DNA from 3 places in the Sorangium sp. So ce426 genome. Region 1 is predicted to be linked to each of the others. Evidence: predicted binding sites of a transcription regulator. Region 1 holds the regulator's gene; each other region holds the start of a gene.
What was found. Region 1 encodes HrcA, which represses chaperone genes, less so after heat shock. Its sites were predicted from a motif close to GNTAGCACTCNCCNNNGGNGAGTGCTANC; they were not measured.

Region 1 (9,738 bases):
CGCTGCTCGACCGCGTGCGGGAGGGCGCCGACGTGCGCTCGGTCGGCAAGCGCGGCGGCGATCGGGTGGTGAAGGACGCGAAGCAGGCGGAGATCGACGCGGAGCTCGTCGCGCTCGGCCTCGCGGGCCGCAGCGTCGTCCGCTTGAAGGGCGGCGATCCGTTCCTCTTCGGGCGTGGCTCGGAGGAGGCGGAGGCGCTCGCGCGGGCCGGGGTGCCGTTCGAGGTGGTGCCGGGCGTCTGCTCTCCGCTCGGCGCGACGGCCTACGCCGGCATCTCGCTGACGCACCGGCACATCGCCTCCAGCGTGATGATCGTCAGCGGCGTCACCCGGGCTGGCAGATCCTTCGACTGGAGCGAGCTCGCCTCCGTCCGCGGGACCATTTGCGTCCTGATGGGCATGCAGGCCCTCGACGCGGTGGTCGAGGGCCTGATGGGGCCGGGGCGCCGCGATCCCGCGACGCCGGCGGCGGCGATCCAGTGGGGGACGCGGGCCGACCAGCGCGTCGTCTCCAGCCGCCTCGACGACCTGCCTCGCCGCGTGAAGGAGGCAGGGATCGAGAGCCCCGCGGTCATCGTCGTCGGCGCCGTCACCGGCCTGCGCGACACGCTCCGCTGGTTCGATCGGAAGCCGCTCTTCGGCAAGCGCGTGCTCGTGACCCGGCCGCGCCACCAGGCGCGCTCGACGTCGAGGCTCGTGCGCCTCCGCGGCGGCGAGGCGGTGGAGCTCCCGACCATCGAGATCCACCCTCCCCCCGACCCCGGGCGCATCACCGAGGCTGTCCGCGGCGTCTCCGGTTACGACGCCGTCGTCTTCACGAGCGAGAACGGGGTGGCCTGCTTCTTCAAGGAGATGGAGCGGCTCGGCCTGGACGCGCGCGCCTTCGGCCCTGCGCGCCTCGCCGCGATCGGCGCCGGGACCGCCGCCGCGCTCGCCGCGCGCGGCGTCCGCGCCGACATCGTCCCGCGGGAGTTCCGCGGCGAGGAGCTCGCGGATGCCATCCTCGCCGACCCCGCGCTGGCCGGACGCCGGGCCGCGTCCCCTCGAGTCCGCGTGCTCCTCGCGCGCGCGCTGGTCGCCCGCGAGGTGCTCCCCGAGCGCCTCCGCGCCGCCGGTTGCGAGGTCGATGTCGTGCCTGTCTACGAGACCCGCCCTGCGTCGGCCGGTCGCCGCGAAGAGCTGCTCCGGGCGCTCTCGGCGGGCGCGATCGACGTCGTGCTGCTCACCTCGAGCAGCACCGTCGACAGCCTCTGCGATCTCCTCGGCGAGGGCGCCGCAGCGCGCCTCGAACGCGTGCTCCTCGCGAGCATCGGGCCGATCACGACCGCGACCGCCGAGAAGCGGGGGCTCCGGATCGGCGTGACCGCCGAGGTGAGCACCACAGCAGGTCTCCTGGACGCGCTGGATCGACATTTCACTGCATTGCAAGCTGCCCCTGGGGGCGCCAGGAGCGAATGAGCTGGTCGCACGATGTGCGGCCGGCGCAGCTGCGGAAATAAAGAGAGCGTCGCAGCGGACCTGGGGGGGGAAGGTCTCCGCCGCGACGCTCGATCCCAGCGGAGAGCAGGGCGCGTGCCTGCGAACTCTTCAAGTCGATTCAGGTACTTAGGACGTCCCAGCAGGAGTCTCCTTGCGCTGCTGCGCCGCCACGGCGACAGAGATGCAAGGACACGCCTGATTCAGCCTTACCGTCGGACATCGACAGCGCCCTTCCCCGGGCCGGAGCAGGCGTGCAGCGTCACAGCCGGACAGCGCTTGTGAGATGAGCGCCCTCCGGTGCCGTTCGGCTCACTCGAACGTCGCTCGCACCACGAGGAACTTGTTGTTGAGCTCGATGGACGTGAGCTTCTCGAAGATGCGAGGGCTGCCGAGCTCGTTCGACAAGGAGCCCGTGCGTCCATGCTCGGTGACGAAGTAGAAGGTCTTCACGCCCTTCTTCTTCTGCTCGTTGATGTAATCCTGGAACTTCTTGCCGCTCGACACGAAGGCCGCCAGCCGGTTGCCGGCATAGAAGTTCTCGCCCTTCCAGTTCAGCTGGTAAGCGACGAGCGGCCCCGGGATCTGCTGATTCGCGCGCACGTAGGCGAGCAACGTCTCGCGTTGCCCCCAGTGAGGCGACGTCCGCACGAAGTACACGTCAATGCCCCACGCCGTGAACACGACGGCGAGCGAGAGGAGCGCGTAGACGACCAGGCGGCGCCAGCGCGCGACCATCAGCAGCAAGCACAGGGCAGCCGCGGCGGCGGTGAAGGCCCACAGGGTCGCGGAGAAGTCGAGCGACTGCGGCCAGGGGCGCTTGTAATTGTACGTGAACAGGTGCAGCAGCCTGGCCTGGCTCGGCTGTCCCTCGCGCACCATCGCGAGATCGCGCCCGACGAGGAACACGAGCAGCGCAGCGCCGAGCGCGACGGCGCCGAGCATCGCGCGCTCGTAGCTGACCACCGCGGCGGAGCGCGCCGACAGCGCCGGCGAGGAGGCGCCGATCGAGCGGCGCGCGAGCCCTCCCGCGCGGCCGTCGAGGCGCAGCATGTCGTCGAGCAGGATCCCCGTGAGCATCGCCGCCGGCGGGACGGCCGGCAGGATGTAGTGATGGAACTTCGTCAGCATCAGCGAGAACAGCGCGAAGCCGAAGAGGAACCACATCGCCAGGAACACCGAGGCGTCGCCCTGGCGGACGTCGGCCGAGCCGCGCTCCCCGGGCGCGGCCCCCTCGCGCCGCCTGAGCCACCACACGAGCGACGCGGGCACGAGCCCGGTCCACGGGAACATCGCGTAGCCGAGCTGCCACACGTAATAGCGGAAGCTCACGTCGTCGCCCTCGTTCGTGTCGTGGACGTGGGTGAAGGCGCGCTTGAACATGTCGTGGAACAGGAGCCTGTCGGTGAACGGCTGGCCGTGCCGCGCGTACATCGCGACGAACCAGGGCAACGCGACGCACGCGAGCACGAGCAGCCCGACGGGGATCTCCATCTTGAGCACGTCGCGGTACCGGCGGGAGACGACGACGTAGCCGAGCGCGCAGAGCACCGGGAGCCCGAAGCCCGCCGGGCCCTTGGCCATCGTGGACAGGGCAGCGAAGAACCACGCCGAGAGGAAGAGGAGCCGCTGGACGCGCCGCTCGCCCCAGCTGGCGTACAGGACGATCCCGAGCGTCTGCGCCCAGACGAGCGCCTGGAGCGCAGGCTGAAGGCCGGGGAGCACGGGCAGCACCGACCGGCAGGCCTCGTTGCCAGGGAGACCGCAGTTTCCCGGTGAGCCCGAGCTGAAGACGTCGCCGCGGAAGTGGAGGCCGAAGGGCGAAAGGCCGATCTCGACGTGACGCGACAGCAGGTAGAGGATCTGCGGCAGCGCGCAGGCGAGGATCGCCCCGAGCACGAGGTGATAGGCCGAGAGGCCCACCTTGAGCGGGCCGAGATCCACCTCGTAGACGCGCGCCTCCTCCGCGTCGTCGGTGTGGATGCCGAGCAGCAGGAGCGCCATCGCCGCGGCCATCGTCGCGACGAACGGCATGTCGGTCATGGTCTGGTGGGAGACCAGGAACCACTGCGGCATCGTGGCGAGGACGAGCCCCGCGAGCAGCCCCGCGCGGCGGCTGAAGATCCGCGAGACGGCCTTGTAGAGGAGATAGACGGCGATGAGCGTCAGCGCGAAGACGGGGAGCCTGACGGCCCACTCGGGCCACGGGGCGCGCCCCTCGGCCGCCGCCGAGAGCATCTCGCCCGAGCGGTAGCGGACGCCGAACGCGGCCATCGCGAGCGCCTGCATCCAGAAGTCGAGCACCGGCTTCGACCAGAACCAGCCGTCCTGCGCCCACCAGAGCGAGATCCAGTCGTTCCTGGCCAGGATCTCGCGCGCGACCTCGCCGTAGTGCGTCTCCCAGGGATCGGTGAGCGAGTGGCTCCCGAGCATGGGCAGGTAGAGCAGCGTGACGACGGCGACGAGCCAGAAGCCGTGCCGCCGGCCGAGGGGGCGCGGAGCTCCCGCCTTGTCGACGCGGCAGGGGCCGAGGCGCTCGCCGAACCGGAACGCGCCGATGACCGCCGTGAGAAACGCGGCAGGGACGGCGACGGCGGGCACCGCCAGCGAGAGCAGCGTCGGCGCGCCGTCCGACGAGGGTGGGCTCGGCGAGAAGAAGCCCGCGACGCTCAGCGTGATCAGGACGAAGAGCGCGACGAGCCCACCCCCGAGCAGCGCGAGCGGGCCGAGGAGGTCGCGGATCCCGACGCGCGTGGCGACGCGCTCGGGGGGATCGTCGAACGTGCCGAGCAGATCGAGCAGGCCGATCGCCGCGATGGCGACGCCGAGCGCGCCGATCGGGACACCCCAGCGCAGCTGAGGCGCGAGCGCCATCACGACGAACGTGAGGAGGGCGCCCGCGGCGGACACGGCAGCGCCACGCCAGCGGAGCGGGTTGCCCTGCGGCACGAGGCGAGCCTCCTCGGCGTCGGCCGCGGCCCCGGCCATCCCGACCATGCCGTCGCTCTCTGCCAACCCGTCACCGGCGGAAGGCGCGCGTGGCTCAGGAGCGCTTGAGCTCTCCAGATCGCCCGCGGCCGTCCCGTCGCGGGCGTCCGCGGGCGCACCGCTGCGTTTGTCGTGTGTGTCGTTCATGGCTGCGCCGACCGCGGAGCGAGGCGCGGCCCTGGCGTAGCAACTTCAGGTCGCCGGACAAAGCAGCCACGGCCAGGCAGGGGCCGCGGTGGGCGGCCTACTTCGTCAGGCGCGCGATCTCTTCCTTGATGATCGTCTCGGCGAGCACCGGCACGACCTCCCACACGACGCGCTCCACGACGTCGCGGGACAGCGCCATCACGGCCTCCACCTGCTCGGAGGTGAGGCCGAGGCCCTCGAGCTTGCTCGCCATCTGGCCGTTGACCTGCGCGGAGGCGGTCGCGGCGACGGCGGCAGGCCCCGTCGCGGTCTTCGGCACGCCGGACACCGGCGTCGGCGAGAAGGCCATCGTCGTCGTGACCGGCACGTTCGCCGAGCCGCCCGGCGCCGTCTTGACCGAGGCCTGGGCCGGCGCAGCGCTCGTGGCCGGCGCGTTGGGCGTGTAGATGAGGGTCTTCGCGCGCTGGAGCGGGCTCGCTGCCGCCTGCTGCGCGGCGGCCGCCTGCTGCGCGGCGGCCGCGGGCTGCGCGGCGGCCGCGGGCTGCGCCGCAGGAGAGCGCGCGGGCGCGGACGCCGCGGCGGCAGGGGCCGCAGCGGCGGCGGCGGGCTTCGCTTCGCCGCGCGACGCCAGCAGCTTCTTGACCTTGTCGATCATCTGCTGGGTGTCGAACGGCTTGTCCATGTGATCGTCCGCTTGCGCGCCCGATCCCTTCGCGGGGTCGAACGGGTTCTGCTTGGACGACAGGATCAGGACGGGCGTCGCCGGTGAGGCCTGCTTGATCGCCTTGCACAGCTCGTAGCCGTTCTTCGGCTCGAGCGTGACGTCGGCGATCACCAGGTCGGGTTTATCGCTCTTGAGCTTCTGCAGCGCAGCGTCGGCGCTGCTCGCCGTCACGACGCGGAAATCCTGACCCGCAAAGGTGATTTCGAGCACTTTGCGCATGGTCACGCTGTCGTCTACGGCGAGAAGGGTGCTGGCCACGAACGGGTCTCCTCTCAGATGGCGAGAAAGCGATGACGGCTCTGGATATCTTCGGCCCCCGTCGCGCGATGTGTCAACATTCGCGGTGTAATTCGCCCCCGCGGGCCCCGCGGAGGCGCGTTTTTCCGCGCCGGTAGAGCCCGGTCCCACGCTGGTGGGCGGAGCCGAGGCGCCCCGGTGAGCTCTACATGCGTCCGCTCCGACCCGCCACTCCGCCGAGCCACGAAGACAAATCCGCCGAAACGACCGGCGTCCACCCGGCCGCCCAGGTGCGGCCTCCGCAGGATGGCCGCTGGACGGTGCCCGCCGAGCTGGATCGGCGCCCGCTGGACGGGGCCGTCCGTGCGCTGGCCGAGGTCTCGTGGTCCGACGCGCGCCGGTTGATCGAGACCGGCAAGGTGCTGGTCGGGAGCGCGGTGGCGACGAGCGCCCGCCGGCGGGTGCTCGGCGGGGAGCTGATCGAGGTCCGCCTGCACGCGCCGAGGCCCGAGACGGTGCGGCGGCGCAAGCTCGAGGGCGAGCTCGTGGTCTACGCGGACGCGAGCGTCGTCGTGGTGAACAAGCCCGCCGGGGTGAGCACCATCCCGTACGGCGACGAGGCCCCCGCGGAGCAGGCCGCGACCCTCGACGCGCTGGTGCGCGAGGTGCTGGCCAGGCGCGACCGCCTGCGCGGGCGCGCGCCGCTCGGCGTTGTGCAGCGCCTCGACAAGGGGACGAGCGGGCTGCTGGTCTTCGCGCGGACGCTCGCCGCGAAGAAGCACCTCGCGCAGCAGCTCCGCGTCCGCGCGATGCACCGGCAGTACCTGGCGCTCGCGCACGGCGCCGTCCCGCGCGGCACCTACCGCAGCTACCTCGTCGAGGATCGGGGCGACGGGCTGCGCGGCTCGGCGCGAGACGGGCGGCGCGAGGGGCAGCTCGCGGTGACGCACGTGGAGCCGATCGAGGTGCTCCGAGGGCCGCCGGAGGGGGCCGGCGCCGGGGGCGTGACGCTCGTCGCGTGCCGGCTCGAGACGGGACGCACGCACCAGATCCGCATCCACCTCGCGGAGGCCGGGCACCCGCTCGTCGGCGAGACCGTCTACGTGCGGAATTACCGAGGCACGAGGGTCCCGGCCGCGCGGCTGATGCTCCACGCGGCCGAGCTCGGCTTCGACCACCCGGCCGACGACCGGCCGATGCGCTTCCAGGCGCCGCCGCCCCCGGACTTCGACGACGTGCTCGAGCGGCTCCGCGCGCCGCAGCGGAAGGGCGCTACTTGACCTTGCCGCGGACCTCGGTCATCGCCGCGGCCGTGGCGTCGACGAGCGGCATGACCTTCGCGTAGTCCATCCGCGTCGGGCCGAGCACGCCCACGGTCCCGGCGACGCGGCCGTTCTCCATGTACGGCGCGGCGACGAGGCTGAGCTGGCCTCCGCCAAGGTCGCCCGCCTCGCTGCCGACGAACACGGTGACCTCGCCCGCGCCGGCGGCGAGCGTCCGGTCGAGCAGATCGACGAGCTCCTCGCGCTCCTCGAGCGCCTTCATCAGCTTCTTGAGCCGGTCGACGTCGGCGTACTCGGGCAGATCGATCAGGCGGTTCTGCCCCTCGATGACGACCTCGCTCCGCGGGGTCACGTCGGCCGTCGCCTTGCTGCCGAGCTCGAAGGCGCGGCGCCTCAGCGCGTCGATCTGGAGGCGCTCGTCCGCGAGGCGGCGGGCGAACAGGTCCCGGATCTCGCCCAGGGTGCGCCCCTCGATGACGTCGGTGAGCAGGTTGTGGATCCGGGTGAGCTCGCCCTCGTTGATCGTCTCGTCGGCCGAGATGAAGCGGTTCGCGACCGAGCCGTCGGCGAAGACGAGCACCGCGAGCAGCTGCCCGGGCTTGGTCGGGATGAAGCGCAGCTGGGCGAGGGCGCGGAGCTCCGCCCGCGGCGCCGCGACGACCGCCGCGGCGCCGGACAGCTCCGAGAGGTAGCGCCCGGTCTCGCGGAGCGGATCGTTCGCCCCCGCGTAGATCTCGGTGAACCTGGCGCTCAGCTCGGCCTGCTGCTCGGGCGACAGCGACCGGAGCTCGACGAGCGCGTCGATGAACAGCCGGAGCGCGCGGTCGGTCGGGATCCGCCCGGCAGAGGTGTGCGGCTGGTGGAGGTACCCGGCCTCCTCGAGGTCGGCGAGCACGTTGCGGATCGACGCAGCCGAGAGATCCAGCCCGTACTTCCGGGCGAGCGTCCTGCTGCCAACTGGGTCGCCCGTTGCAATGAACTCGGTGACCGCGGCGAAAAGGATCTTTCGAGCTCGGTTGGAAAGATCACCCATGTCAGTTGCATGCAGCGTACAAGCGCGCCGCCGTGGCTACCTGGACAGGGACCGCCCGGACCGGGAAGCCATGCGGGCCGGACCTTCGCTCCCGTACGTCAAGCTGCGCGTGCGGGCGCTTGACCCACGGACACGCATGCGACCCATTTTGAGGGGATCGCGCGGCCCGGTCAAATGTCGCGGTAGGATCGGGCAGCAGCCACCCCGCGCACGGGGGGCCCCGCTCCGCCGGATGGCGGCGCGGCCGGCCACTCGGCCACCTCGATCATCTCGATCACCTCGATCACCTCGATCACGTGCACGTGATCACTTGGCCCCCCGAGAGGGTCGGCCTGCCTTGCTTCGCACGAGGATGTACCGCAACGATGCCGCCTGCACGCCACGCCGCCGCTGCCTGCGCGCTCGCCCTCGCGCTCGGCCCCCTCGCCGCCGCGCCGAGCGCGCAGGGCAAGCCGAAGGTCAGGTACCACCAGGACTGGGCGAAGCACCCGTCGGCGCGCTACGCGGCCATGAGCGCGGAGCAATGCCGTGCGGCGCTCACGCAGCGGAAGATCGCGTTCCAGCCGGTGCAGCGCGCGCCGGGCGTGCTCGCTCCGGTGCGGTTGATGCAGGGGGTCGGCGGGGTCCTCTACCGGACGGCGCTGCCGGCCCATCAACGCGCGGGAAACCCGCACGACGTCTTCGACTGCCGCCTCGCGCTCGCGCTCTCGGACTTCAGCCGGATCCTCCGCGCGCACGACATCGACGAGGTGCTGATGTTCTCGGCCTGGCGGCCTCCGGCCAGGATGTGGCCCGAGGGCAGGCTCGCCACGAGGCACCCCGGCGGGCTCGCGATCGACCCCTACAGGTTCATCAAGGAGCGCGTCGGCGGCGGGTTCGCGGAGGACTGGCTCGAGGTGGAGCGCGACTTCGTCGGCAGGCGCGGCGCGCCGGTCTGCGGCGAGGGCGCCGGCCCGACCGGGCGGCCCCGCCGGGCCGGCAAGGGGGCGGGCAGCGGCCCTCCAGCGGACGCGGCGGCGCGAGAGCTGCGATCCATCGTGTGCGAGGCCCTGGACCAGCACATCTTCACGTCGATCCTCACGCCCAACTACGACCGGGCGCACAAAAATCACCTGCATCTCGAGGTGACCCCCGGCGTCCAATGGCATCTCGTGCGCTGATCCGGGAGGGGCCGTCCCCCCGCGCGCAAACCCGCTCTCCCTCCGAGGTCGACCCGCTATGTTAGCCCGCGTGCCCGCACGAAGACCCCCGCTCTCCCGCGCGTCCGCCGCGCTGGCGCTCGCCGCTGTCGCGCTGTCGTTCACGTTCGTCGGCTGCCCCTGCGTCAGCGGCCCCGTGAACGCGAGCCCCGCCCTCCGCTGGTTTCTGTTCTCGAACTTCGGCGCCAGCAAGATCTGCCCCGAGATGCTGAAGAGCGGGGTCTCGCTGCGCCTGCAGGACCGATCGGCGTCCATGGGGCGGTTCTTCCCGATGCAGTGCTCGTACGACGTCAACGACGCGGCCCAGACGATCACCGTCCACATCGCCGGCACGGGCTACGGCTACATGCAGCCGGCCAAGCGGGTGGGCTTCTCGCTCACGACGTCCGTCGAGTACCGGCCCGACTTCCAGATCGCGGACGACAACGTCTACGTGTGGGGACGGCTGAACCGGATCGTGCAAGGCCCGAGCTTCCAGCTGGGCTACGTCGAGAACCCGGTCATCGACGTGATGGCCAACGTCCCGCCGTTCGGAGGGCTCGCCAACCTGCTCGGCAACCAGATCGTCGCTGGCGAGCTGACCCGCGGGTTCACCGTCCTCTACAACGAGGAGACAGGGAAGGACTTCACGCTGGGGATCCTCATGCCGCCC
Region 2 (9,738 bases), 4.0 Mb from region 1:
GTAGCAGTCGATGAGCTCGGCGTTGACGTCCGTCAGCGTCGCGCGCTTCGGCTGCAGGCAGAAGAAGAGCGCGGCCCCTCCCATGAAGGGCTCGAAGTAGCGCCCGTAGGACGCGGGGAGGAGCGGCTGGAACTGTCGGAGAAGCTGCCCCTTGCCGCCCGCCCATTTGAGGAACGGGCGGGGCGTCACGGGCGCGTCGTCGTCGGGGTCGGTGACAAGGGCGGTGGTCATCGCGCAATACTGGACGCCAACCTACCAGGGCGCGCGATCGTCCTCAACCGCCGAAGGCACTGCGAGCGAGCGCGCTCGTCCGACGCGTCCGACGCGTCCGACGCGTCTCGCCGGTCCGCCCCCGACGCCCGGGTGCCCGGGGCGATGGGTCTCTCCAGGCTAGGTCGTTCTATGTCCATGTCGCGGCCCCGTCGGGCGGCGATGTGCCTTGAGGTCGACGGTGGATGTTGGCCTGATTCATCAGTGATTCCGGTTGCTTGTAAGCATGCATGAGCGTGCGTGTCCCGGCTCTGGCGCTGCCCGGATCATGGCATGTCGCCGCTTGCGCGATCGCCGAGCAGGGATAAGTTGAAGTCTCGACACGCGGGCTGGACAGCCGCTGGTGGAGCGGAGTCCTCCCGCATTCGCGCACCGCCGCGTCAGGCCATCTCGCCGGTGGACCTGCGCGGCGCGGCAGGGGCTCGCTCGTGCGCTGGGCGCGGGCGTCCCGCGCCGGGTGGTGGCTCCTCGAGGGGCCGCCATGCGTGGAAGCCGCCGTTGCTTCTCGACAGGAGGGATGCCGCCATGATGCTTGCCTTCGACCTCGATCGCGACGACGCCCCGCAGCAGCGCGGCCCCGGTCCTGCGGACGGACCGGGTTGTTTCGGTGAAGCCGCGGACTACCGTGCTCAGCGGATCCTGTACGCCGCCCGCGACTGGATCGGCGAGCAGGACGGCATCACCACCGACGGTCGCTCGCTGATCCTGCTGCACGCCCAGCGGACGCCGCCGGAGCGGCGCGAGGCGCTCGTGCGCTGCTTCGAGCGCGTGATCCTGCACGCCCCCCGGCCGGAGCTCGCTGCGCTCTCCGCGTCGCTGCGCCAGGCGGGGCTCTCCGTGGACGAGGACCTCTCGGTGATGGGCGCCCCGGCCGGCGAGGTGCGCGCCGCCGTGCAGGGGCTCAGCCGGTTTCGCACATTCCCCCCGGGTCTGCGCCTGTCCAGGGTGTCGCCGGACGACGACGAGGCGTCGATCCGCGCGATCCAGGAGCTTCAGGCCGAGAGCGGCCACGCGCCGCTCCCGGGGTGGACCCTGCGCGGCGGCGAGGGGCGCTCCTTGACGCTCGCGCTGCGCGACGGCGCGGGGGCGCTGATCGGCTGCGCCACCCTGTGTGTCATGACGCGGCCGCAGCCTGCCGAGATCGGCGGGCGCGAGGCGCTCGCGCAGCTCGGGCTGCTGGGCGCCCCGCCGCTCTGGATCTCCGACGTGGGCGAGGCGCCCTCGTGGACGGCCATGCCGATCTGCACCTCGCTGCGCGAGGACCACCGCGGGCGGGGGCTCGGGGCCCCCCTGCAGGCGGCGGCGCTCCGGGAAGGGCACGATCGCTTCGGGATCCGGTGGTTCTACGCGCTCGTCAGGGCCGGCGACGAGATCGCCAAGCGCATGAACGCGCGTTGCGGGCTCGCCCCGCACCGCGCCGAAGGGTTCCTCGTCGCGTCGGCGGTGCCCCCCGAGAAGCCCCGGCGGCCGGCGGACGGCCGCCGCGGCTCAGGCTGACAGCACGGGCGCGAGGAGAAAGCGCCGCCGTCCTGGCCGAGGAGCCACAGGACACAGGGCGGCGCCTCGCCCGCGAGGCGCCGGCGGAATCTGCGCGCTCGCGCTCGTCGATGACGCTGCGCTTCGCGTCGTGCTCGACGCACGACATGGGACGGAAGCAGCAGGAAACGAGGCGACTGGGGTGAAGTGGCGATCCCAGCGGGAATCGAACCCGCGTTACCGGCGTGAGAGGCCGATGTCCTAACCGCTAGACGATGGGACCTTGTTCTGTGGAAAAGACCGACAGCAGAGCTGAGCGGCCTGGCTGGGGGACAAGGATTCGAACCTTGATAGCAAGAGCCAGAATCTTGCGTCCTGCCGTTAGACGATCCCCCAAGGGGTCAGCGCCGTGTTCATCAGCGCCACGGGCCGCGGAATCTACTCGGGCTACCTGGATTGTCAAGCGATCAAAATCGGGCCCGCCGAACAAAAATGCTCGCCGCCAAAAATCGCCCAACTTTCGCGTGTTTCGAGCGCTCCGCGGGGGAGCGAGGCGCCTCGCCCTGCCCAACTCCTCGCTCAACCCGCTCCGCCCTCGTTGCATGCCGTCCGTTCTCGTCGCTCGTCGCTCGTCGCTCGTCGCTCGTCGCTCGTCGCTCGTCGCGCTGCTGTCGTTCGCGCTCTCTCCATGATCCGTCCAGGTTGTCTCCGCGCTGTCAGAGGGGGCTCATCCCTGAGGAGCCTCCACGATGTCGCGACGCTCGCCGTCGTTTTTCCAGACATTTCAGCTTCGCCGTTCGGGACGCTTGGCCCCGGAGCCCCGGAAAAGTCGCCGCTCCCTGCTGCGTGCCCTTGACGCGCCGGGTGACTGATTTACTTTCGGCCGCGGTTTAGCCACCGGCCTAGGAGAGTGCCAAGAGACTGCGATCTCGGGCACTTAGCTCGTGTCGCGCGGGCGGAACGCCCCAGCGGGGGGCGAACGGGACCTCCGGCGAGCCGATGGTCAGTCAACAAGCCGAGGACGAGGGAGCCAGCATGAAAATCAGGCCGCTGCAGGATCGGATTGTCGTCAAGCGCGTCGAGAGCGAGACGAAGACCAAGGGGGGCATCATCATCCCCGACGCCGCGAAGGAGAAGCCGATCGAGGGGCGCGTCGTCGCGGTGGGCAACGGCAAGGTCCTGAAGGACGGCAAGGTTCGCCCGCTCGATGTGAAGGTCGGGGACAAGGTGCTGTTCGGCAAGTACAGCGGCACCGAGGTGAAGCTCGACGGCGAGGAGCACGTGCTCATCCGCGAGGACGACGTGCTCGCCGTGACCGAGTCCGCCTCCTGAACCAGGTCCGAGGCAACCGAACGCAAGCGTTAGTACACGCGGCCGCGCGGCCGCGAGGGGATTGAGAGATGGCTGCGAAGCAGATCGTTTTTAGCCGCGGCGCCCGCGCCGCGATCCTGAAGGGCGTGAACACGCTCGCCGATGCGGTCAAGGTGACCCTCGGGCCGAAGGGGCGGAACGTCGTCATCGAGAAGAGCTGGGGCTCCCCGGTCGTGACGAAGGACGGCGTCACGGTCGCCAAGGAGGTCGAGCTCGCCGGCAAGCTCGAGAACATGGGCGCCCAGATGGTGCGCGAGGTCGCCTCGAAGACCAGCGACAAGGCCGGCGACGGCACGACGACGGCGACGGTGCTGGCGCAGGCGATCTTCGGCGAGGGCCTCAAGCTCGTCGAGGCCGGCCACAACCCGATGGATCTGAAGCGCGGCATCGACGCGGCGGTCGCGAAGGTCATCGAGGCCGTGCAGAAGGCCGCCAAGCCGACCAAGGACAAGGACCAGATCGCCCAGGTCGCCACGGTCAGCGCCAACGGCGACAAGGAGATCGGCCAGATCCTCGCCGACGCCATGGAGAAGGTCGGCAAGGAGGGCGTGATCACGGTCGAGGAGAACAAGCGCATGACGACGGAGCTCGAGACCGTCGACGGCATGCAGTTCGACCGCGGCTACCTCTCGCCCTACTTCGTGACCGACCCCGAGAAGATGACCGCGGTGCTCACGAACCCGCTCATCCTCGTGCACGAGAAGAAGATCTCGGCCATGGCCGACCTCCTGCCGCTGCTCGAGCAGGTGGTGAAGCAGGGGCGCGAGCTGCTCATCCTCTCCGAGGACGTCGAGGGTGAGGCGCTCGCCACGCTCGTCGTGAACAAGCTGCGCGGCACGATCAAGGTCGCCGCCGTGAAGGCGCCCGGCTTCGGCGATCGCCGCAAGGACATGCTGAAGGACATCGCCATCCTCACGGGCGCGACGCCGTTCATGGAGGATCTCGGCCAGAAGCTCGAGAGCGCCACGCTGCGCGACCTCGGGACGGCCAAGCGGGTCGAGATCGACAAGGACAACACGGTCATCGTCGACGGCCAGGGCGACAAGACCGCCATCAAGGGCCGCATCGAGGCGATCCGCAAGCAGATCGCGGACACGACGAGCGACTACGATCGCGAGAAGCTCCAGGAGCGGCTCGCGAAGCTCGCCGGCGGCGTCGCGGTGGTGAAGGTCGGCGCGGCGACCGAGGTCGAGATGAAGGAGAAGAAGGCGCGCGTCGAGGACGCCCTGCACGCGACCCGCGCGGCCGTCGAGGAAGGCATCGTGGTCGGCGGCGGCGTGGCCCTCTTCCGGGCGGCCGCCTCGCTGGAGTCGCTCAAGTTCAACGACGAGCGCGACGTCGGCGTGCGGCTCGTGCGCCGCGCCGTGGAGGCGCCGCTCCGCCAGATCGCCCAGAACGCGGGGGTCGACGGGACGGTGGTCGCGGAGAAGGTCCGGTCGGGCGCGCCGACCTTCGGCTACAACGCCGCGACCGACTCGTACGAGGACCTGCTCGCCGGCGGCGTCATCGATCCGGCCAAGGTCGTGCGGCACGCGATCTCCAACGCGGCCAGCGTCGCCGCGCTGATGCTCACGACCGAGGCCCTCGTCGCCGAGAAGCCCAAGAAGGAGAAGGCGGCGGCCGGCGGGGCTCCCGGCGGCATGGGCGGCATGGGGGGTATGGGCGGCATGGGCGGCATGGGCGGCATGGGCGGCATGGGCGACTTCGACATGGGTTGATCGCCTGTCCGCGCCGCTCTCGGGCTGCCGCCGCCTCCGCGCGGCGCCGGCCCGCCGAGCGCGCTGCCCCGACGAAGCGGGCCGAGGGGTCCTCCAAAGCATGCTGGCTTGGGGGGCCCTTCGCGTTTTGTGAGCGCCAGCGCTCTTGCCCGGGTTTTTGACCCGCGGTCACGTGGGGCGCTAGACTCCAGGGCAATGTCGGAGTCGTCGTTCGCCCGCTATGGCCGCGAGTACGTGCCGGGCGACGTGCTCTTTCGTGAGGGGGACTCCGGCGACGTCATGTTCGTCATCCAGTCGGGCGCCGTGCGGATCACGAAGTCGGTCGCCGGCGAGGACAAGGTGCTCGCGGTGCTCGGGCCCGGCGAGTTCGTCGGCGAGATGGCGATCTTGAACGGCAAGCCCCGGAACGCGACGGCCACCGTGAGCGAGCCGTCCCGCTGCCTCGTGATCGACGCGCGGAAGCTCGGGGTCATGCTGCAGCGCGACGTCGAGATAGCGCTCCGCCTCCTCAAGAAGCTGGCGAAGCGGCTCGACGCGGCGAACTCGCTCGTCGAGATCCTCATGCACCGTGACCCGAAGGCGCGCGTGATGCTGGCGCTCGCGCGCCACGCCGAGGCCTTCGGGGAGGAGACGCCCGAAGGCATACGCGTCCGCTCGTCCCCCGAGGACATCGCGCGTGAGGTCGACGTCGAGCAAGAGACGGTGGACGAGGTGATGAAGCGGCTCCGCCGGCTGAAGCTCCTCTCGTACGGGCCGCCTGCACCCGCGGCGATCATGGTGACCGACATGCGCAGGTTCCGGGAGTTCATCGAGTTCCTGGACATGCCGCAGAAGTTCGGCGGAGAGAGCTGAACCAGTGGAGCTGCGTGTCATCGGCTGCCACGGCGGGGAGACCCCCAGGCATCGCACGTGCGCGTTCGTCGTGGACGACATCCTCGCGATCGACGCCGGCTCGCTGACCAGCGGGCTCGAGGTGAAGGACCAGGCGCGGCTCGAGGCGTGCCTGGTGAGCCACGCGCACCTCGATCACATCCGCGACCTGGCCACGATCGCGGACAACCGTTGTCAGCTCGGGTGCCCGCCGCTCGTGATCGCGGGCACGCGCGAGACGCTGCGCACGCTCAAGAAGCACTTCTTCAACAACGTGCTCTGGCCCGATTTCGCGGTGATCCCGAGCGCCGGGCAGCCGACCATCCAGTACCTCGAGCTCAAGCCGGAGCGCCCCACGCCGGTCGCCGGGCGGCTCGTGCGCGCGGTCCACGTCACGCACACGATCGACGCGTCGGCGTTCGTGATCGAAGGCGACGGCGGCGCGATCGCGTACAGCGGCGACACCGGGCCCACGGAGCGGCTGTGGGAGGTGCTGAACCAGCAGCAGGACCTCCGCGCCCTGCTGATGGAGGTCAGCTTCCCCAACCGGGAGCAGCGCCTCGCGACGGTGAGCGGCCACCACACGCCGCAGACGCTCGCCCTCGAGCTCCAGAAGTTCCGCGCGCCGAGGGATCTTCCGACGATGCTCTACCACATCAAGCCGGTCTTCCAGGCCGAGGTGGAGCGGGAGTGCGCCGCGCTGAAGGGGCTGAACCTGGAGGTCCTTCAGCTCATGGATCACTTCGTCCTGTAGCCGCCGCATCGCCGACGCATCGGCGCGGGGCGCCCGGGGCGTCGTGCGTGCGCGGGTGATGGTGGCGCTGCGCTCGACGGGATCGTGGCGCCGAGCTGCCCGGCCCGAGGGGGAGCGCTCGCTGCCCCGGGCGAGAGCGAACGGCCCAGGAGGGGAGGCCTGCGCGGCGGCGGCGTCGGGAGCTCGGGCGCGACGCGACCGAGCGGCGCGGCGCGCGGGCTAGCGGCTTTCCTGGGTGGGCTCGTCGTTGAAGGGGCGCTTGCCGTCGGGCACCTCTTCGACGCGGGCGAGGACGACCGTGATGTTGTCGGTGCCGCCGAAGTAGTTCGCCCGATCGATGAGCGCCTTGCACGCAGCGTCCAGCGAGCCGCTGGACATCACGAGCTCGAGGATCTGATCGTCGCTCACCAGCCCGGACAGGCCGTCCGAGCAGAGGAGGTACACGTCACCGTGCCGCGTCTCGTCCGTCACGAGATCGACGAGGACGTCCTCGCGGATGCCGAGCGCGCGCGTGATGACGTTGGCCGGCAGCTGCCGGACCTCCTCCTCGGTCATCCACGGCGCCATGTGCGCCGCGTCGCTGACGAGCGAGTGGTCACGGGTGAGCTGCGTGATCTGGCTGTCGCGCAGGCGATAGCAGCGGCTGTCCCCGACGTGACCCACCGTCACGTGCTCGGCGTCCTTGGAGAACATCGCCGCCACGACCGTCGTGCCCATGCCGAAGTCGGCGAGCGTCTTCAGCGAGCGATCGAAGATGCGCCGGTTCGCCAGCCTGAGGCCGGTGACGACGTAGTTCTCCTCCTCGGTCAGGTTCGGATCGGCTGGGAAGGGCCAGGTGGCGTCCCTCCCGACCGTCACGGACAAGAAGTCCGAGAGGGTGCTCACGGCAAGCTGGCTCGCAACGTCGCCCGAGCGGTGTCCGCCCATTCCATCCGCCACGGCCACGACACGGTACTCCTCGCTGACGAGGAGGTTGTCCTCATTGTGGTCCCGGAGGAGCCCGGTATCCGTCATCCCGGCAAACCGGGTCCGCAACATGGGCAGAGAGTAGACGCGGAGCAGGGGGGCAGCGCAAGTTCAAGGCGAGGGCAAAGCTGAAATCCTGGGCTGGATCTCCCACAGCGGCCGCTCCATGGCCGCTGGAAGCGGCCGGCGGCAGGGGTAGAGGACCCTTCCGGAGGTGCTCGCTCGCCGGAAGCACTTTGCTCTTGAAAGATGGGGGAGGACGTGGGGCTCCCCGCCGCGCGGCGCGCGGCGAGGCGACGGGCGCTCGAGCTCAGAGCCAGCTCTCGCCGATCGCGATCCCCGCCGAGGCCGCGATCGCCTCGGCGGCGCGCACGCCGCACGCGTGCGCCTCCTCGAAGAGCGCCATCCCCGGCTGATCGACGTGGGCCCAGGCGACGCGCTCGGACAGCGCGCAGCGCGGCTCGAACGGCCGCGGGCCGAGGAAGCCGGGGCGCGGGCGCGGCATCGCGTGCCCCCAGATCATGACGTCCATCCGCTCGACGTCGTCGCGCAGGTGCGGGTGCGCCGGCGCGAGATCGCGCAGCACGCCGTCGGCGAGCGACGCCCACGGCGCGCGGAGCAGCGCCGCGCGCGCGGCGGCGACGTCCGGCCCGCCGAAGGCGCGGTAGTACGTCAGCACGGTGCGCTGCAGCGGCGTCGCGAGGCGCGACCGCTGCGTCGTCGCCGCCGCGAGATCGGTGAGCTGGTGGCGCGCGTCGACGTAGCCGAGCCCCTCCGCGCCGTAGAGGACGGAATCCCACGCGTGGTTGGGATCGATGGGCCGCTCGACGTGGAGGTTCGCCACGAGCCACGCCGACGCGACCCGCTCCGGCAGCTCGCCCGCCGCGCTCCCCGCGAAGATCCGGCGCACGACGAACGCCGGCGCCGCGAGGATCGCCGCGCGGGCCTCGACGCGGCGCGCCTCGCCGCGCTGCACGTCGACGTAGTCGATCTCGACGCGGCCGCTCGGCTGCGGGCGCACCGACGTGACGAGCGCGCCGAGCGACACGCGCGGCGCCGCGCGCTCGATCAGCGCCTTCACGAGCCGGCCGTTGCCCTCGGGCCAGACGAGGTAGCGGCTGCCCGCGAGCTCGGGCGCGCGCGCCTTGCGCCCCGCGAAGTAGTGCAGCCCCGCCCAGGCCGAGATCTCCTCGGGCTCGCCGCCGAAGTCGTCGAGCATCGCGTAGCGCACGTACCAGCGCACGAACGGCGTGCGGTACCCCTCGCGATCTAGCCACGCCGCCATGCTCATCCGGTCGAGCCGGAGGAGCCCGGGGTCGCGCGAGGAGCGATCGAGCGGGATCTGGAACGCCGGGCGCCCGTCGCTGCCGGTGAGCTCCGTGAGCTCCTCCTCGAGCGCGTGGAACCTCTCGAGCTCGTCCAGCGCCTCGCTCGAGAGCGCGTCGACCGGCGCGAGGCCGGTGTGCCAAGCGCCCTCGTAGAACAGCCGCTCGCCCGGCGCGTGGCACAGCCGCCGCGGATCGAACGCGGGGCGCCCCGCCGCGTCCCACCCGGTGACGACGCCCATCTGCTCGAGCAGCCGCAGCGTCGCGCGGGCCTCGACGTTCGGCGCGGCGAGGTAGTGCGCGCCCCACGGGTACGGCACGACGCCGTCGTCGCCCCACGCGCTCGTGCCGCCCGGCCGCGGCTCGAGCTCGAGGACGCGCAGATCGAGCCCGGCGCCGGCGAGCCGCCACGCGGCCGAGAGCCCGCTCACCCCGCCGCCGACGATCACGACGTCCGCGCGCTCGGCGGGGCCGCTCGCCGCTCGCCGCGGGCCGCCGCGGAGCAGGTGGCCCGCGCCGTGGGCCGCGCCGACGATCTCGCCGGCGAGCGGCGCGCGCCCCGGCGAGGCCGCGTGCACGACCCAGCCCGCGGCCACGGAGCTCAGGAAGCCGCGGCGGTTCACCGGATCACCGGGTCCACTCGGCCCACTCGCGCGTGTACACGGAGACGAGCTTCTGGTCGTTCAGCCGGTTGATCGGCGCCTCGACGCGGCCGAGATCGCGGGGGAACCGGAAGAGCTCCGGCAGGCCGCTCGAGTCGAGGTAGCGGAGCCTCGACGGATCGATCCGGAGGGCGCCCGGCGCAGCGAGCCCCTCGCCGCCCGCCAGGATGAAGCCCCACTCGCCGAAGCTCGGCACGTAGACGTGGAGCGGCGCGGTCTTGAAGCCGGCCGCCTCGAGCGTCGTCACGACGCTCCAGAACGACTCGCGCGCGTAGTGGGGCGACGTCGCCTGGACGACGGCGAGCCCGCGCACGGAGAGCCGCTGC
Region 3 (9,738 bases), 4.6 Mb from region 1:
CGCGAGCTCGATGCGCGAGGGCGCGACGTCGATGGCCTGCATGCTCGCGCTCGCGTCGATGAGGACGACGATATTGCGCCCCTCGACGAGGTTCGCCTGCGGGCGCGGATCTCCCAGCGCGAGCAGGAGCAGCGCGAGGAGCGCGAGCTGCAGCAGCAGCGACAGGAGCCGCTTCAGCTGCGAGAACAGGCTCGTCGCCTCCTTGTCCCGGAGGATGCGCTCCCAGATCCTCGAGAAGGGGACCGCGACGGGCCGCCGCCGCAGCTTGAGGATGTAGAAGACGACGACCACGGCCCCGGCGAGGGCGCCGATCTGGAGCAGTGTCTGCAGCGGAACGCCGGTGAAATGCAGCATCGCTACCGGAGGAAGCCGCCTCTGCGGAACACGCGAAGGATCAGCTCATCGAAGGGGACGGACACGTCCGCGCGGAAGTAGCTCACCTGCCGCGACGTGCAGAAGCGGCGGATCTCGTCGAGGTACTGCTCGTAGGCCTCGGCGTAGCGCTCGAGCACCTTGGGGGTCACCGTGACCTCGCGCTCGTCGCCGGTCTCGCAGTCGTAGACGCGCACGTCCCCGCGCAGCGCAGGCCGGGCCTCGCGCGCGTCGACGAGGTGGAGCACGAACGGCTCGAACCGGTTGTACCGGAGGACGTTGATGCCGCGCTCGAAGCCCGCCGGATCGTAGAGATCGCTGAGGATCACGGCGAGGCCGCGCCGCTTGTGCTGCGCCACGAAGGTCTTCATCGCCTCGCCGAGGTCGGTCGGGCCCTCGGCGCGCGCCTGTCCGAGGAAGCGGAAGATCCTGAAGATGCGCGCCTTGCCGCGGGTCGACTGCATGCGCCCGCTGATCTCGTCGGTCGCGGTGACGATCGCGATGCGGTCGAGGTTGGCGAGCCCCACGTACGCCAGCGCCGCGGCGAGGCGCTTCGCGTGCCGCAGCTTCTCGCCGTCGCCGAACGCCATCGACGCCGAGGTGTCGACGATGAAGTAGATCGAGAGGTCTTCCTCCTCCTCGTAGAGCCGGATGAGGAGCCGGTCGAAGCGCTGGTACGCGGCCCAGTCGAGGTACCGGAAATCGTCGCCGGGCGCGTAGTCGCGGTGGTCGGCGAACTCGACCCCGGAGCCGGTCTTCTTGGTCCGCCGCTCCGCGCGCATCGCCCCCGAGAAGACGCGGCGGCTCACCATCGCGAGATAGTCGAGCTTGCGCTGGAACTCGTCGTCGAAGAGCTCCTCGTCGGGGGCGCTCGCGGAGAGCGCGGAGAAGCGGCGCAGCGGCGCGGCGGCCCTCTTGAACGCGTCGAAGAGCCCCATGCTACCTTCGACGGCGCCTCATTTGCTCTCCGGAAGGTGCTTGAGGATCGCCTGCAGCACCTCGTCGGTCTTCACGCCCTCCGCCTCGCCCTCGAAGTTGAGCAGCACGCGGTGCCGCAGGGCGGGGAGCGCGCACGCGCGCACGTCGTCGATCGACGCCGCGAACCGCCCCTCGAAGAGGGCGCGGATCTTCGCGGCGAGCAGCAGCGCCTGCGCCCCGCGCGGCGACCCGCCGAACTTCACGAACCGCTTCACCTCGTCGAGGCTGCCTCCCTCGGCGGGGTGGGTGGCCTGGAGGAGCCGCACCGCGTAGTCCTGGACGTGCTTCGCCACGGGCACCTCGCGGACGAGCCGCTGCATGGCGATGATCCGCTCCTTGTTCAGGACCGGCCGCACCTCGATCGCGTCGGTGCCGGTCGTCCGCTCGAGGATCGAGTTCAGCTCGTCGCGGCTGGGGAACGGCACGTGCAGCTTGAAGAAGAACCGATCGAGCTGCGCCTCGGGCAGCGGGTACGTCCCCTCGCTCTCGAGGGGGTTCTGCGTCGCCAGGACGAAGAACGGCTCTTCCAGCGTGTAGCTCTGCCGCGAGACCGTGACCCGGTGCTCTTGCATGGCCTCGAGGAGCGCGCTCTGCGTCTTCGGCGTGGCCCGGTTGATCTCGTCGGCGAGGACGATGTTCGCGAAGATCGGCCCCTTGCGGAACGAGAACGACCGCTGCCCGCCCGCGTTCTCATCGATGACGGTGGTGCCGATGATGTCCGCGGGCATCATGTCGGGCGTGAACTGGATGCGCGAGAACTGGAGGTCCAGCGCCTCGGCCATGGTGCGGACGAGCATCGTCTTGCCGAGCCCCGGCACGCCCTCGAGCAGCGCGTGCGAGCCCGCGAGCATGCACGTGAGCACGCCGTCGACCACCTCGCGGTTGCCGACGATGACCTTCCCCACCTCCTCGCGCAGCTCTCCGATGCTCGCGCGGAACTCGTCCACCTCGGCCCGCGCTGCTTCCTTCGTCTTCTCGGCCATGACTTCCTGCTTCGCGCCCGCTGTCGCGGGGCGCCTGGTGAGGCGCGGTCGCGTTCGAGCCGCCGGCTCGACTCACTCGCGCGGCCTGATGAGCTGGAAATACCGGTTCACGTAGAACCGGTATCCATCAGGGATCTGATCCTTGTTGATCTGCTGCTCTGCGACCGTGTGATAGTCGGTGAAGACCTTCTTGTAGCCGGTCCCCTTGAAGCCCCGCTCGGCCGCGCTGAGGATCACCTCGCTGTTCGAGGGCCCTTGCTGCGTGTCGAGCCCCTGCGCCTGGACGTCCTGGGTCCCCATCTTCGGGTCGGTGCGCTTGCCAGCGATCTCGCCGCCGCGGCCGGAGCCGACGCCGTCACCCCCGGGCTGGTTGCCGCCGTTGCTGTTGCCCTGGCCGCTCCCCTGCCCCTCCTGCCCCTGCCCCTGCCCGCCGCCGGGCATCAGGATCTTCTTGCCGCCGGGCCCGATCACCAGCTCCTGCCCCTGGCCTTGCCCGCCCTTGCCCTGACCGCCCTGGCCTTGCTGGCCCTCCTGCCCTTCCTGCTCGCCGTCGCCCTGCCCCTGCTGGCCCTGCCCCTGCTGCTCCTCGCCGCCGCCCTGGCTGCCGCGCGCGCGCTTCCCGAAGCGGAGCATCCTGGCCATCCGCTGCTTGCCCCCCTGCCCTTGCTGGCGCACGAGCTCCCGGAGCTCCTCGAGCCGCTGGCGCAGCTCTTCCTTCTCCTGCTCGGACATCTCCTCCTGCTGCATCCGGTTGATGTCCTCGGCCGCCTGCTCGAGATCGTCCGCTGACATCCCGAGGTCGCGCATCAGATCCTCGGCGGCCTTGGCGAGCTCGCGATCGAGCCGGTCGAGCTGGCGCCCGGTCCGCTCCTTCTGCTCGGCCTCGCGGTCGAGCCGCTCCAGCTCCCGCTCCTTCTTCTTGAGCAGCCTCTCCTGCTCGGATCTCTGCTGATCGTTCGCGGAGGCCTTCTGCTTCTGCTTGAGGAGCTGCTCGCGCGCCTCGGCGCGCTTCTCGTTGACCGCGGCGAGGGCCTCCTTGCGGCGCGACGCCGCCTCGGCGAGCGCCTTGCGCAGCCGCTCGATCTCGGCCTTGTCGAGCTTCTTCTTCTTGTCGCGGAGCTTCTCGGCGAGCTCCTTCAGGTCCTTCTTCGCCTTCTCGAGATCCTTCTTCTCGAGGGACTCCCCCACGCCCTTCGCCAGATCGCTCTTCTTGAGGTCGAGCCCCGTCTCCTTCAGCGCCTCTTCGAGCGCCTTCAGGTCGGCCTCCGCGCCCTTGAGGAGCTCTCGCTCGAGCGCCTCCATGCGGCGGAACGCCTCGGTGCGATCGAGGCGCTTGTTGGCGATGTCCTCGATGAGCTGGTTGAACCGCTCGACCGCGGACTTCATCTCCGGGCCCTGGTCCTGCCGATCGAGCGCCTTGGCCGCGTCCTTGAAGAGCTCGATGTCGTCGGGCGACATGGTGAGCGCGTCGATGGTCGCCGCGACGGGCGCCTGCTTCCGCGGGGTGCGCACCTCCAGCAGCGCCACCGCCAGCACGCCGAGGCCCACCGCGGCGGAGGTCCAGAGCTCGCGAGGGAGCGCGAGCGGCGCGGCGCCAGCGGGGCGCAGCCCTGCGGCGTGCTCGCAGGCGTCGTCGATCGCCGCCTCCATCAGGGGGGTGCGCTGCGCTGCGGGCAGCGCGTCGAAGGCGAGCGCGATCGTCAGCCGGTCGTGGAGGCCGTGGTGCCGATCGAGGGCGATGGTGCCGGCGCGGGGAGGCAGGCGGCGCAGCATCGCCACGACGAGGGTGGCCAGCACGAGCAGCCCCGCGCCGAGGAGCAGCTGGCGCGCGCGCGGCTCGCCGAGGTACGCCGGGAGCGCCTTGTGCACCGCGAGCGTCCCGGCGGCGAGCGCGAGCGCGAGGGTCAGCGCGCTCGGCAGCGCGCGCAGCGCGCGCCCGAACCGGAGCCTCAGCTCGACCGCGAGCGCGGCGCTGCGAATGCGGTCCAGTTGCTTCGTGCGAGAGTCGCTCACGGTGCTCAGCGCTCCGGGCGCCCCCCGCGGGGGCCCTCGAAGGGGAAACGTCGCAGCATTGTACCTGCTGACGGGTCAGGCGCCCGAAAGTTCCTGGGAGGCTCCGCGCGACGTACGAGGGAATGACGCGCGGCGAGCCCTGATGATTCCCGTGCAGGGCAGCCTCTGCGCTCAGCGCGCCGCCGGCATGGATGCGCGTTGCCGGTGGTGGGTGGGGGTCTTCCCTCGGGGCGCTGATCGGACGGCTCTTCTGCGCCCGGCTCGGCAGCGGCACGCGTACGTTGCGTGGGAACAAGGTGACGGGCCGCCGCGCACGGCGCCCGCCTCGGATTGGATCACTTCATCGACTTCTTCTTGGACGCCGCCTTCGTGGCGGCCGGCTTCTTCGCCGCGACCGGCTTCTTCGCCGCCTTGGCGGCCGGCTTCTTCGCCGCGACCGGCTTCTTCGCCGCCTTGGCGGCCGGCTTCTTCGCCGCGACCGGCTTCTTCGCCGCCTTGGCGGCCGGCTTCTTCGCCGCCTTGGCGACCGGCTTCTTCGCCGCCTTGGTGGCCGGCTTCTTCGTCGCGGCCGGCTTCTTCGCCGCCTTGGTGGCCGGCTTCTTCGTCACGGCCGATCGTTTCGCAGCCGCCGTGCTCGCCATGGCACCGTTTGCCGCCGACTTCTTCGCCCCCGTCGCCCGCTCTCTGGAAGGCGGCTGCGCCGCGGCTTCAGGCTCCTCGCCAACCGCGCTTGCCTGAGCCCTGGCGCCGTTCGCATCGGGAACCTGCTTCGCATAACGCGCGAGCGTCTCGCGCACCCGCGCGTCCAGATCCGCGAAATCGAACGGCTTGTTCAACCAGGCGTCCGCGGCGAAGAGCGGCGAGGTCATCTCGTTCAGGTTCTCGCCGATCCCGGTGAGCATGATGACGCCGGTGCTCGCGAACGGCCGTCCGTCCGACGTGTCGCTCTTCAGCCGCTTGCAGATCTCCCAGCCGCTCATGCCGGGCATCATCACGTCCAGGATCACCAGATCCGGCTGGTGCTCACGCGCGAGCTCCCAGGCGGCATCACCCTCGGAAGCCTCGATCACAGAGAACCCTAGGTTCCTCAGGTGACGCGCAACGAGGCTCAACATCGCCGGTTCGTCTTCGGCCACCAGCACACGGGGCGGCATCGTGCTCGCGGAAGGCATCGTGGATGCGGATGAGAGTACGTGCGCGCGAACCGGTCAAGAGAGAACGAGAGCGCGCGGCCGCGGCGAGCGCGCTTCACCGTCCCCGCCCGTCCCCGCCCGTCCCCGCCCGTCCCCGTCCTCCCGAGCGATCCCGAGCGTTCGGGAGGATGCGCTCACGCGGCGCGCGCGAGGGCGATCTTTTCCGTCTGCCCCGCCGCATAGAAGCGTCGCAGCGCCGCGAGCAGCTCGGCATGACGCCCGTGGCGGGCAAACTCGGACTCGAGTCGGCCCGCGAACCGCGCCGCCAGATCGTTCGCGATCCGGTAGCGATCACCGGTCTCCGTGCCCGGTGGATCCATGAAGGTGACCCGCTCGAAGAGATGGGCGCGGATCCGCGCGGCGCGCTCGGGCTCGAAGCGCCCCGCCCCCGGTGGGGCCGCCTCGTGGCGGCGCCGGAGCGGCGGGCCTGGCGGCTCGACCTCGTCCGCCAGATCGCCATGAACGAGCAGCACGTATTTGTCGACCTCGGCCTGGAGCTCGAGCTCGAGCTGGGTCGCCGGCAGCTCCCTGCGGGCCCGCTCGGCCACATAGAGGAAGTGGCTCACGCCCTCGACGATCTGGCAGATCTCGTCGAACGTCCGCTCTCGCCCCCGCGTGATCGCCCGGCGGGGCAGGTGCAGCGCGATCTCGATATCCCCGTCGGCGTGCCGGATCAGCAGCGCCTCGCGCGCGCTCCCGTCCGTCAGCCGGATGAAATCGTCGACCGCGGGCGCGTCATCGAGCGCATACGTGCGCGCCAGGTGCTGCTGGATCCGGGACGGGAAGGTCGCCCCCTGCATCAGTTGAGCCCGCCCGTACCACGGCTCGGCACGAGCCCTCGTGCCCCGAGCTCATCCGCGAGGCGGCTCGATCCCGTACGAACCCAGCGCTCGTACAGCCGGAGCACCGAGCGCTCGTCCCGAGCCCCCGACGCGAGCGTGCCGTCGGCCACATCGTTCAGGACGCTCACGAACCGCTCGAATTTCTCGGCCATCTCCGAAAGAACATCGGGCCCCTGGCCGACGCGCGCATTGAGGCGCAGCATAGCGGCCGCATGGTGGTAGGCGGTCGACCCGACCCCGACCACGTAGCCGCGATCGACCCCCTTCAGCTCGATGTGGCCGCCGAAGAAGCCGACCACGTAGAGCACGCTGTCTCCCAGGTTACGCAGCCGCTGGAAACGCTCGGCTCCGGAGGCTTCCAGCGCGTCGCGCAGAAGAAAGGTCAGGGGCTGGTTGAAGGCAGACTCGGCATGCTCGTCCGGGTGAGCAAAAGCACAGAGCAGACCGACGAGGTAGCTCGACGCCGCCTCGGTGGCAGCGACGTTCCGAACTCGGAGCGCCTCGTCCACAACCTCCTGGAAATAGCGGGTCATGCTCGGGGAGAGAGAGATCGCTTGGCTCACAGCGGCACCTCACTTATGCGGGTGCCCTGGATACCGACGTAACCCGGGCCACCGCGCGCTCAGGTCAACCAGACACGTCCTGACGGCCTCCCTCGGGCTGGAGGCCCTGAGGGCATCGCGTCACTGTGCTGCCGCAGCTTTGCCCTCATAAGGGCATTTTAGCCGAGGGGCTCCGCCGGGCCCAGCCTTGCGCAACGCACCTTCCCCTGCGATCTCCAGAACTTACAGCCACCTCCGCGCCTGGCTGCCAACGCGCAAAGTGCCGGCCTGGGACCACTCTTGACACCCTCCAGGGGGTGGCTATCTTCCGCGCGCTCGCTAGCACTCGCCACAGGTGAGTGCTAGCAAAGTGCCCAGACTGCAATCGTAGGGGGCCTTCCGGCGCGCTCCGTTGCGCCGGCTGGGTCCGCCGTTCGTGGGACGCGGCGCTCGTCCCCGGAGGACTTGCAAAGATGAAGATTCGACCGCTCCAGGACCGCGTGATCGTTCAGCGCGTGAAGGAAGAAGAGAAGACCAAGGGAGGTCTCTACATTCCCGACACCGCGAAAGAGAAGCCGATCGAGGGGACCGTCGTCGCCGTCGGCAACGGCAAGGTCGCCGAGGACGGTACCGTGCGGAAGCTCGACGTCAAGGAGGGCGATCGCGTCCTCTTCGGCAAGTACTCGGGCACCGAGGTCAAGATCGACGGCGAGGAGCACCTCATCCTCCGCGAGGACGACATCCTCGGCGTGATCGAGAAGTGACGCGGGCGACAGAAGGAACTTAGGAGAGACACCATGGCAGCCAAGGAAATCATCTACAACGAGTCCGCCCGCAGCATGATCCTCGCGGGGGTCAACGCCCTCGCCGACGCGGTCAAGGTCACCCTCGGCCCGAAGGGGCGCAACGTCGTCATCGAGAAGAGCTTCGGCTCGCCGACGGTCACCAAGGACGGCGTGACGGTCGCCAAGGAGATCGAGCTCGAGAACCGCTTCGAGAACATGGGCGCCCAGATGGTCCGCGAGGTCGCCTCGAAGACGAGCGACATCGCCGGCGACGGGACGACCACCGCGACGGTGCTCGCCCAGGCGATCTACCGCGAGGGCTCCAAGCTCGTCGCGGCCGGGCACAACCCGATGGAGATCAAGCGCGGCATCGACAAGGCGGTCGAGGCGATCGTCGAGCACCTCCGCAGCTCCGCCAAGCAGACCAAGGACGCGAAGGAGATCGCGCAGGTCGGCACGATCAGCGCGAACGGCGACGAGACGATCGGCAAGCTCCTCGCCGACGCCATGGAGAAGGTCGGCAAGGAGGGCGTGATCACGGTCGAGGAGGCCAAGAGCGCCGACACGACCCTCGACGTGGTCGAGGGCATGCAGTTCGACCGCGGCTACCTCTCGCCGTACTTCGTGACCGATCCCGAGGCCATGAAGGCGAACCTCGAGGACTGCTACATCCTCATCTCGGAGAAGAAGATCTCCAACATGAAGGACCTGCTCCCGGTGCTCGAGGCGATCGCCAAGAGCCAGAAGCAGCTCCTCATCATCGCCGAGGACGTCGAGGGCGAGGCGCTCGCGACCCTCGTCGTGAACAAGCTCCGCGGCACGCTGCACTGCGCGGCCGTCAAGGCGCCGGGCTTCGGTGACCGCCGCAAGGAGATGCTGAAGGACATCGCCACCCTGACGGACGGCCAGGTGATCGCGGAGGAGCTCGGCCTCAAGCTCGAGAACGTCACGATCAGCGATCTCGGCCGCGCGAAGACGGTCCTCATCGACAAGGACAACACCACGATCGTCGGCGGCCAGGGCAAGAAGGACAAGATCAAGGCCCGGCAGCAGGAGATCCGCGCTCAGATCGAGAACACGACGAGCGACTACGACCGCGAGAAGCTCCAGGAGCGGCTCGCGAAGCTCGTGGGCGGCGTCGCGGTCGTCAAGGTCGGCGCCGCGACCGAGACCGAGATGAAGGAGAAGAAGGCCCGCGTCGAGGACGCGCTCCACGCGACCCGCGCGGCCGTCGAGGAGGGCATCGTCCCGGGCGGCGGCGTGGCGCTCATCCGCGCGCAGAGCTCGCTCGAGAAGCTCAAGGTCAACGACGAGCAGCGGTTCGGCGTGAACATCATCCGCCGCGCCATCGAGGAGCCCCTCCGCCAGATCTCGGCCAACGCCGGGGAAGAGGGCTCGATCGTCGTGCAGAAGGTGCGCGACGGCAAGGACTCGTACGGCTACAACGCGGCGTCGGGCGACTACGGCAACCTGCTCGAGATGGGCGTCATCGATCCGGTCAAGGTCGTCCGGTCGGCGCTCCAGAACGCGGCCAGCGTCGCCAGCCTGATGCTCACCACCGAGGCGCTCATCGCTGAGCGGCCGAAGGAGGAGAAGGCGGCGGCTGGTGGCGCCCACGCGGGCCACGGCCACGACTTCTGATCGCGGCGCGCCGCGCTGACCGCTAAGCCCGGCGGGCGAGGGCCGACTTCCTCCTCAGGAAGTCGGCCCTTCGCCATTTCGACTTCCGGCGGGCCGCGGCGCATGATCTGATCCGGCGCAGGTTCGCGATGAGCACCCTGACTACCGAGCGCCTGGCGCTCACCCCGGTCTCGCTGCCCCTGCTCGAGGCGGTCATCCGCGGAGATCGCGCCGAGGCCGAGGCCCTGTCCGGCGCGCGCTTCCCTGGCGCCTGGCCCGGGCGCGCGCTCGTCGAGCGCGCCTTCAGCTCGCCGCTCGACCGGCTGCGCGACGATCCAGAGGCGTTCCTGTGGGGCACGCGGCTGATGGTGACGCGCGGGCAGGAGGAGCGCGTCGTCGTCGGCAGCGTG

Region 2: groES (co-chaperone GroES) is a predicted target of HrcA. The motif match lies at 2,636-2,664, and genes of this name have one in related genera.
Region 3: groES (co-chaperone GroES) is a predicted target of HrcA. The motif match lies at 7,262-7,290, and genes of this name have one in related genera.

Annotation. Positions count from the first base shown of each region.
Region 1 is NZ_CP150341.1:13,195-22,932, reverse strand. It holds gene cobA (uroporphyrinogen-III C-methyltransferase) at 1-1,457, shown strand, start outside; gene WMF44_RS00070 (ArnT family glycosyltransferase) at 1,788-4,610, opposite strand; gene WMF44_RS00065 (response regulator transcription factor) at 4,708-5,742, opposite strand; gene WMF44_RS00060 (RluA family pseudouridine synthase) at 5,781-6,851, shown strand; gene hrcA (heat-inducible transcriptional repressor HrcA) at 6,844-7,887, opposite strand; gene WMF44_RS00050 (hypothetical protein) at 8,058-8,183, opposite strand; gene WMF44_RS00045 (hypothetical protein) at 8,253-9,047, shown strand; gene WMF44_RS00040 (hypothetical protein) at 9,118-9,738, shown strand, end outside.
Region 2 is NZ_CP150341.1:4,024,129-4,033,866, forward strand. It holds gene WMF44_RS15085 (DNA adenine methylase) at 1-231, opposite strand, end outside; gene WMF44_RS15090 (hypothetical protein) at 796-1,767, shown strand; tRNA gene WMF44_RS15095 (tRNA-Glu) at 1,955-2,029, opposite strand; tRNA gene WMF44_RS15100 (tRNA-Gln) at 2,069-2,142, opposite strand; gene groES (co-chaperone GroES) at 2,782-3,078, shown strand; gene groL (chaperonin GroEL) at 3,147-4,835, shown strand; gene WMF44_RS15115 (Crp/Fnr family transcriptional regulator) at 5,031-5,687, shown strand; gene WMF44_RS15120 (MBL fold metallo-hydrolase) at 5,692-6,459, shown strand; gene WMF44_RS15125 (PP2C family protein-serine/threonine phosphatase) at 6,679-7,497, opposite strand; gene WMF44_RS15130 (FAD-dependent oxidoreductase) at 7,736-9,373, opposite strand; gene WMF44_RS15135 (polyamine aminopropyltransferase) at 9,378-9,738, opposite strand, start outside.
Region 3 is NZ_CP150341.1:8,585,281-8,595,018, forward strand. It holds gene WMF44_RS31875 (vWA domain-containing protein) at 1-354, opposite strand, end outside; gene WMF44_RS31880 (DUF58 domain-containing protein) at 357-1,310, opposite strand; gene WMF44_RS31885 (AAA family ATPase) at 1,329-2,333, opposite strand; gene WMF44_RS31890 (hypothetical protein) at 2,406-4,346, opposite strand; gene WMF44_RS31895 (response regulator transcription factor) at 4,682-5,518, opposite strand; gene WMF44_RS31900 (hypothetical protein) at 5,674-6,339, opposite strand; gene WMF44_RS31905 (hypothetical protein) at 6,339-6,890, opposite strand; gene groES (co-chaperone GroES) at 7,397-7,687, shown strand; gene groL (chaperonin GroEL) at 7,721-9,349, shown strand; gene WMF44_RS31920 (GNAT family N-acetyltransferase) at 9,478-9,738, shown strand, end outside.